One region of the Shewanella sp. 5S214 genome, then DNA from elsewhere that is predicted to be linked to it. Evidence: riboswitches for the same ligand, from Rfam matches in the RefSeq annotation. Region 1 holds a riboswitch; the other holds the start of a gene.
What was found. Region 1 has a riboswitch for thiamine pyrophosphate ahead of ACED29_RS05830 (TonB-dependent receptor). Riboswitches for the same ligand answer to the same signal wherever they lie in the genome.
Positions count from the first base shown of each region.

Region 2: it holds a riboswitch for thiamine pyrophosphate, as region 1 does, so the genes downstream of both, thiC (phosphomethylpyrimidine synthase ThiC) here and ACED29_RS05830 (TonB-dependent receptor) in region 1, are expected to answer to the same signal.

Region 1 is NZ_JBGOOV010000006.1:109,592-114,035, forward strand. It holds gene ACED29_RS05825 (hypothetical protein) at 1-21, opposite strand, end outside; gene ACED29_RS05830 (TonB-dependent receptor) at 75-2,276, opposite strand; TPP riboswitch at 2,334-2,441, opposite strand; gene ACED29_RS05835 (YcfL family protein) at 2,577-2,969, opposite strand; gene ACED29_RS05840 (PaaI family thioesterase) at 3,032-3,499, opposite strand; gene ACED29_RS05845 (PaaI family thioesterase) at 3,496-4,005, opposite strand; gene hinT (purine nucleoside phosphoramidase) at 4,005-4,358, opposite strand.
Region 2 is NZ_JBGOOV010000001.1:354,577-359,020, reverse strand. It holds gene ACED29_RS01390 (TonB-dependent receptor plug domain-containing protein) at 61-2,187, opposite strand; TPP riboswitch at 2,468-2,567, shown strand; gene thiC (phosphomethylpyrimidine synthase ThiC) at 2,774-4,444, shown strand, end outside.

The DNA of each region.
Region 1 (4,444 bases):
GATTTCTGCTGTTAATTTCATGTTAATTCCTTAATTAACACCGCTGTAAATTAAGTTACAGCGGCCTTGTTTAATTACATAAATTGGACTTCTAAGGTCACACCTAACTGGCGAGGGTCACCGTAACGAATATATTGTTTATCTACCCAGCCCTGATCTGGCTCGTTGCCAAAGTAAAAACCACGCACGCCATACTGTTCATCAAACATATTACGGCCCCATAAATAAGCCGACCAAGTTGGCGTTTCATAACCTACACGGGCATTATAAATGGTATAAGCATCTGACTTGGACTCGTTGCTGTCCGAGTAATAAAACTGACTTTTACCACTGGCATTCACGTTGGCAAACCAACCAGAGTCAGCAACATAGGTCATACCGGCACTGTAGGTAACGTTAGGTGAATGAGCCAGTTCACGGCCAGACAAATCGACAGTTGAGCCATATTTATCGCTGTATTGATATCGGCCATATTCGGTTTCTAACCAACCAAAGCTGCCATAAAACTCAATATTCTCGGTTAAATACCATTTAGCATCGAGTTCTGCACCATAGTTATTCGAGCTACCAGCATTTTCAGTAAATAGAATAAACCGTTGGGGGCTATCAGGATCTTGTAACGACGCGGCGACTTGTTGATCTTGGCGATCCATATAAAATAGCGCAAATGTAGAATCGACTTCACCGTCAAACCAGCTCGATTTCAAGCCCAATTCATAGTTATATAGGATCTCAGTATCGAACTCTTTTTTGTCTGATAATTGAGCTGGTAATGTCATATTAAAACCACCCGCTTTATAACCGCGGGCAATACGTACATAGGCATTGTGGTCAGCATTAATGGCTTTTGATAACGCAATATGCCCGCCCCACATATCTTCTGATGGGGCGAAATTATCTTCATTACTGTCACTATAATCACTGTCACGACGTTCAAGTCGTAGTCCTGTAGACAATAAATATTCATCACCTAAATGGCTGTCTAATTGAGCAAATACCGCATAATTGGTCGCATCGTAACTGGACTGCAGCACTTCATCTGGATAAGTGTTGTACTCTGAATACAAGTCATTATCTTCTTGTAAATTCATCGCATACACGCCAACTAACCAGTCGGTGCTGCCTGCAAAAATACGCCCAGCCGTCTTTGACGATAGACGAAATTCTTGGGTAAAGGTTTTACGGTCGCCCTTTTTATCCCAGGTATAATCGTAAACACAAGGTTCGCTGCCATTAACGGCACCAAAGTCATCATAAGCTGCACATTGTTTGCTTGCCCAATATTCTGGATTAGCCCAATCGCCATCATAACCATTATGGTGGTCGGTTTGCGCAAACGAGGTTAACGACGTGAAATCAAATGTTGGTATACCAGAATAAATAAATTTAATCCCAGCACCGGAGGTTTTTTGCGTATCGACGCCAGGTTGGTCAGTTAGGGTGTTGCTGGGATTATTGTCTAATGTCCACACATCGTAGCCATTATCAAAGTTTGCATGTAACAAGGTTAAATCAACTTGCAAATCGTCAGTCGCATACCAACGTAACTTCGCTCTGGCAGTCAACTCGTCACGCTCATTGGTATCGTCGCGATTAAGATAAAGGTTGTCACGATAACCATTTTGGTTATGTTGCTCTAACGATACCCGGTAGAGTAGTTTGCCTGAGTCATTGAGCGGGCCGGAGCTGAATCCTGACAGAGTGCGCAGGTTATCGTCACCTAAGCTGACTTTTGCGCCATGCTCAAACGACTCTGTAGGGTCGTTACTTTTTAGGTAAATTAATCCGGCTAATGCGTTGGCACCATACTGAGTCCCCTGCGGACCACGCAACACTTCAACCTGTTGCATGTCGTACATACTCGATACCATGCCAAGGCCTGATAAATCGATGTCGTCGACCACAAAACCAACTGATGAGTTAGGTGCACCTTGATATTGCTCTTGCTCACCAACACCTCGAATTTGGAAGTATTTAGGTCGAGAGCTACCACCAGACCAATTAAAGTTAGCAATCGAATTGAGCACATCTTCAAAATGCTGTGCGCCTTCATCTTCTAATTGTTGCGCATCAATAACGGTGACACTGGAGGGCATTTTCTCAAGGCTGATATTACTAAAATCAGCATTAACGACAATGACTTCCATTTTTTCATATTCAGGTGTTACGCGTTCAACATCAGCGGTTTTAGCCATAGCAATAGGTGAGCTTATGGCTGTAATCACCGCTAAGGCAATGGGGGTGTGGTGTAATCTAATAGAATTTTTCGTGAACATAGGACCTCAAATAGTAATTTTGAGATCCGGCAAGAGTAGCGAATAAGAGGTGCACCGAGTTATAGTGTGGCCCATTCCTACGCCGGTATAAGCCGGATCAGGTTCTAAGGGTTCGTCATACAGACATCTCAGTTCAGGTTTTACTGAACACCCCTTGGCGGTCTCGATTATAAACTAACTTCAATATGAATACACGAGCAGTGACACAATTTGATAACTCAACAATGCAATTAATTAACCCTCACACTAAATCACATCGATTATTGTCATAAATAAGCTTAAAGCTAATGATAATGGAGTCTAATTGGAGAATGCTTGCCTCACATAGACCTCAAATCGGGTGACTTGCGAATTGGGCGCAACCGCACCGACTTGTAACTGCTGCTTGCCATGTAACTTAACTGATTTCCAGCTGCTTGCTTCATCTTCAACCGTAAATCCACTCGCATCGAACCAAGTGAATTTGTATTGAATACGCAAATCAGTACTCGATTGGCTTTGAATCAATGCTGACGCTTTGATTAAGTCCGCGACCATAAGTGATGAAATATCGGTCACGTTAACGTCACGAGCAAATGAGGTATTATCAACCCTAAGTTGGCCACTAGAATTAGCAGAGATACCCGCAGTATTATGCGCACAAGCCGAAAGTAACAGCGCAGAAGCGATAAGACATAATAATGATGTTTTCATACAATATTCCCTTAATAAATAGATGCAATTGAACTTGTCTCTAACACAGCAGCACATCATGACTAATCCAGTAGAAAATGTGCTCGTGCTGTCGCAATCAGCTGCTTGCGGTTGGTTTGCCAACAGTTCATGCTGACGTTTGCAACTCTACGACCTTGGCGAGTAATTTTGCATTCAGCAAAGGTGTCTTGATGCAAACCTGCGCGTAAATAATCAATTGAAAAATCGACAATTTTAGGCACTTTCTTAGCTTGCATAAACACCATTAACTGCACAATAGCTGACATTTCCATAAACCCAGCAAGCACACCACCGTGAATAGCAGGTAATATAGGATTACCAATATTGTCATCTTTAGCGGGTAATTTAAATACCATTTCATCGCCAAAACGCGCCACAGACATACCTATAAATTGTGAGTAAGGTACTTTTTCAAGAAGGTAACTATAGTCATTTAACTCTATGGCCCGTTTGACCACATCTTGAACATCTAGACCCGTTTGCGTACTGATATTGCTTGGCTCACTCATGATTTCGTCTCCGGCAAATTACCCATTAATGCTTGCCGAAACGATTCACCAACCATTTCTGGGCTAATGCGCATAAACGATCCCACTGCGTGAGCAATAGGTTCATCAATACTGTCTTGGTAAGCTATCGAGCGGGTAAAAGCCACGCTTGGCGATAATCGATAACATTCTGCAAACCCATAAACCGATTTATGCGGCTCAGCAGGTTTCATGTAATCGACCCGTAAATCCAGTGTCGGTGACAATTCTAACGATTGATATTTTTTTAATATTGCACATACCACTGCCGTGCCACAGGCGGTGTCTATTAGGGTGGTAATCACCCCGCCATGGATCACCCCAGTGTCAGGATAACCAATGATGTCTTGGCTGTAAGGTAACTCAATAAGCACGTGATGCTCACTGGCCTCTTGGACAGTAAGCCCTAAACGGCGGCATTGAGCTAACTGATTAACAAATCGACTGGCCACTTCGGTTAACGGAAAAAAATCGCTATTGATTTTCATTAGTCACGACTCAGCATTGGGCCTAACGGCTTACCGCCCAAAAGATGTATGTGGATATGATAAACCTCTTGGCCAGCGTGTTTATTGCAATTCATAATTAATCGATAACCGTCTTGTGCAATACCCGCTTCATCAGCAAGTTTAGCCGCGACCGTCATCATCCGGCCTAATGCTTGTTCATCAGAAGCCTTAACGTCATTAGTCGTGGCGATTAGATGGTTAGGAATAATCAAAATATGGGTAGGAGCTTGCGGTGCAATATCCCTAAATGCAGTAACTAAATCATCTTGATATAAAATATCCGCTGGAATTTCACGACGAATAATTTTGCTAAATATGGTTTCTTCAGCCATTTTGGTGCCCTCATTAAATAACTGCATTGTTGCTTTTGATAATACTATCAATTCTTTGAACTATCACTCCAGTAAAACCGCTCATT
Region 2 (4,444 bases), on a different contig from region 1:
TGAACTCGACGGTTTAAGGTAATTGTAATCGATACTTTTTTCGCTAGTATCTACCCAGCACTAGAATGCGTAATTAATATTCAATTCAAGCGATCGTCCAGTTCCGGCTATTTGTTCAAAGCCGTTGCTATTGTCTGTTTTGTATTGTGCAATACTGACCCCGCCTAAAGGCAGTTGATAATATTCATCGAGTAAGTTTTTCACGGCGACAGTCATTGTTGCACCTTGCCATTGGATACTGCTGCTTAAGTTAAGCAGAGAGTAACTGTTGGTTGTATTTTCTAAGCGCTGACTATCAACGCGATCTTTGCTCGCGACCCATTGCCAGCTAAGGCTATTTTTCCAATCACCAAGTTCTTGGTGAAGAGCAAGTTCAGTTTGTAATGGCTTTATTTGATACAGAGGCTCGTCACCGTTATCTCTTTCGCCGTGAGTGGCAGTGGCATTAGCAACCATGAGCCATTTACCACTGCGGTTTTCTGCTAGTTGGTATTCAGCATCAATACGTGCACCAAACAGAGTCGCATTAACATTGGTAAACTGTAAAATATTGCGGCGAGTATTGGTCATAGGCGTTTTGTTAAAACTACCAACCTCATCGGCATCAATATAATCATTTATTTTGCTGTACCAAGCGGTAGCGCTGAAGGCTAAATCATCTTGTACCAATTTATAGGCTGTACTTAAGGTATGTGCTGTTTCGGCATTGAGGTTTGGGTTACCTATATAGCCATTTCCATCACCAAACCAACCGATCATGGTTGTTGCCATGGTGCTTTGACCCCAACTGTAACGTTCATATAAATTTGGTGCTCGGCTTTTTCTCGCTAAACCAACCTCTATGACTTCAGTGTCACTCAATTGATATCGAGCCAGGAGCGTAGCGTCGATAATATTGTCATTACGCTTACGATAAAGGCTGTTAAATTCATCTGCGGCTATGGCATTGACATTGTTCATACCCATCATCGCCATAGTGTTATAGGGTTGTACTTCAGCAGCGTTTGTTGACACGTATTCATATCGGACGCCCGCTGATAACCACCAACGACTATTTAGAGTGTGTTGCCATTCACCATAAAGAGCAGCACGTTGACGCTTGCCGTCATTAATATTGACATAATCATTAGGTCCCATCATAGATGAACCTTCGATAGCGGGCCAAGTATCGTCAAGTTGATAAACATAATATTCTTGTCCAATCAACAAGGTACTGTCTGAACTTATGGGTAATTGCCAATGCAACTGGTAGCTATAATCTTTTCCTTTGGTTTCCATCGGCATATTTCCGGTTTTTTCGTCAGTAAAGAATCCCATTTCATGTTCGACGCTGTGCCAATTGGCTTGTGCTGTAAACTCGGCATCATTTTCTAGTGAACGCTGATAACGCACTAACGCTCCATAGCTGTCATTGTTAGTCATATCCATATATTGGTTAGCGAAACCCTGATAAGGAATATGTTGATGAGTAAGCTTAATGGCTATTTGTTGGGTCTCATCTTGCCAAGCTGCCGTTAGCGCATGGTTTTGAGATTGATATAGCGTGTCGAGTACTTTATCGCCATGACCATCGCTATAACTGTTAGCATCTTCAAATGACCCTTGATAGCTAAAACTTAACGTTTTACTGGCAACGGTGGCATTGACGCCAGCAAGAAAAGCATCATCGGTACTGCGATAACCACTAGAAACATTACCACTGTGCCATGTTACAGCGTCGCTATCAGTGAACAGTGGGTTTAAACTGCTGATTTTTATCACACCAGCAATATTATCACCGCCAGCACTTACCGGAGAGACTCCCGCGACGACTTGCGTTGAACTGATTTGATTTGCAGATACATATGAGAGCGGCGGGTTCATCTGGTTCGCACATGATGAAGTGATGTCGCTACCATCGATAAGGATTTTTATCCGATCGCCCATCATGCCGTTTAAGATGGGTAAGGCTGACACACCGCCAGCTTCAGAGAAATCGACGCCTTGCTTTTTTAAGAGGTTTTCAGCCGAACCTAGTAGGTCTTTATGTGTTGTTTGCTGTCCTTGTACTTTGACATGTTCAACACCTTGGTTGTTTTGTATGTCATTCGATTCAGCTCTTACTTGCGGCGTTATGGCCAGTGTTACTGCCAATGCAATTGATGAGTAAGCCCATGGGGCGTTATTCGTTAATTTAATGGTTTGCATTACTTTGTGAGTCAAAGCTATCACCTTTATTGTTTTTTTATAAACCTTTGATGAGTTAATTTCAAAGGAGATTGTTCACCTTAATAAATTATAACCTGCTAATAAATATGAAGAGTGCGACATGATGTCGCACCTTTATAAATATATGCATCAAGTGTTGAGTGAATACGATAGATAATGGATAAAGCTAAACTAATGCCGGCATGTTAACTCATAGATGTCATAGCAATAGATGATAGTTAGGGCTTGATATTTTGTTTAAAGCTTGCCTATACTGACGCACATCTTGTCGGAGTGCCATTATGGCTGAGACCGTTTATTCGGGATCCGTTGAACCTGATCAGGCTAGAACCTGCGAAGGAAACAAGCGTAATAATCATTATTATTGGGAAGATAATAACGTTTTAACAAGACAGTAAATGGACGTTTACCTCTGAGTTTTTTATCGGTTTATATGTCCAGTTAAGTTATTACTTTAGTATTTTTCTATGTGGTTATTGACGTAAGCGATAGTATTTTTATTGTTTACTGCTGCTATCAACACCTCTCCAGACAAGCAACTCTACTCTTAATAATGAGGTTGCTAATGTCAAATCCAAACCGTCGTCAAACTCGAGCTAATGCTCAACAATTTATTGATACCCTTAAACCGTTACAACATCCTAATTCTGAAAAAGTCTATTTAACGGGTAGTCGTGCAGACATCAACGTCGCTATGCGTCAGGTTAATCAAACTGAAACCGTCATTGGCGGCACCGATGCAAAGCCCATTAAACAAGCCAATCCACCTATCATGGTCTACGACTGCGCGGGCGCTTATTCTGATCCCCTTGCCGACATTAATGTGCGTCAAGGTTTAGCTAAAATCCGTCAAGCATGGATTGATGAGCGACAAGATACCGAGCAATTAACCGGTGCAAGTTCAGGTTTTACTCAACAGCGACTGGCTGATGATGGCTTAGATCACTTGCGTTTTGATGCCCTAGTTGCGCCGAAGCGAGCCAAGCAGGGCAAATGCGTGACCCAAATGCATTATGCTCGCCAAGGTATTGTTACCCCTGAAATGGAATACATTGCCATTCGTGAAAACATGGCTCGTGCTGAAGTAACCGACACCGTATTGACTCAAAAGGCACCAGGAGAGGCTTTTGGTGCGCATATTGGTCAGCTGATCACTCCTGAGTTTGTCCGCGATGAAGTCGCTCGAGGTCGAGCGATTATCCCACTCAATATTAACCATCCTGAAACCGAACCTATGATTATTGGGCGTAATTTTTTGGTGAAGGTGAATGCCAATATTGGTAATTCGGCGGTGACATCGTCAATTGAAGAAGAAGTGGAAAAACTGGTGTGGTCAACTCGTTGGGGCGCCGATACCGTCATGGACTTGTCGACCGGACGTTATATCCATGAAACCCGTGAGTGGCTTATCCGTAATTCGCCTGTTCCAATTGGTACTGTGCCGATTTATCAAGCATTAGAAAAGGTTAATGGCGTTGCCGAAGATCTCAGTTGGGCGGTATTTAGAGATACGCTAATAGAACAAGCCGAGCAGGGCGTAGATTATTTTACCATCCATGCAGGGGTGTTATTGCGTTATGTACCTATGACCGCCAAACGCCTTACCGGTATTGTGTCGCGTGGCGGTTCAATTATGGCTAAGTGGTGTTTAAGCCACCATCAAGAAAGTTTCTTATATGAGCATTTTCGCGATATTTGCCAGATTTGCGCCCAATACGATGTGTCCTTGTCGTTAGGCGATGGTATGCGCCCCGGTTCAATTGCCGATGCCAATGATGAAGCGCAATTTGCAGAATTAGAAACCTTAGGCGAGTTGGTTAAAATTGCATGGGAATATGATGTGCAAACCATCATCGAAGGCCCTGGTCATGTACCAATGCAGTTGATTAAAGTCAATATGGAAAAGCAATTGGCCCTTTGTGATGAAGCGCCTTTTTATACCTTAGGCCCACAAACTACCGATATCGCGCCGGGTTATGATCACTTCACCTCAGGGATTGGCGCTGCCATGATGGCTTGGTATGGCGTGGCGATGTTGTGTTACGTCACCCCCAAAGAACACTTAGGCTTACCTAACAAAGAAGATGTAAAACAAGGCTTAATTGCCTACAAGATTGCAGCTCATGCTGCTGATGTCGCTAAAGGTCATCCAGGTGCACAAGTGCGTGATAATGCGTTATCCAAAGCCCGCTTTGAATTCCGTTGGGAAGATCAATACAACCTAGGCCTTGATCCT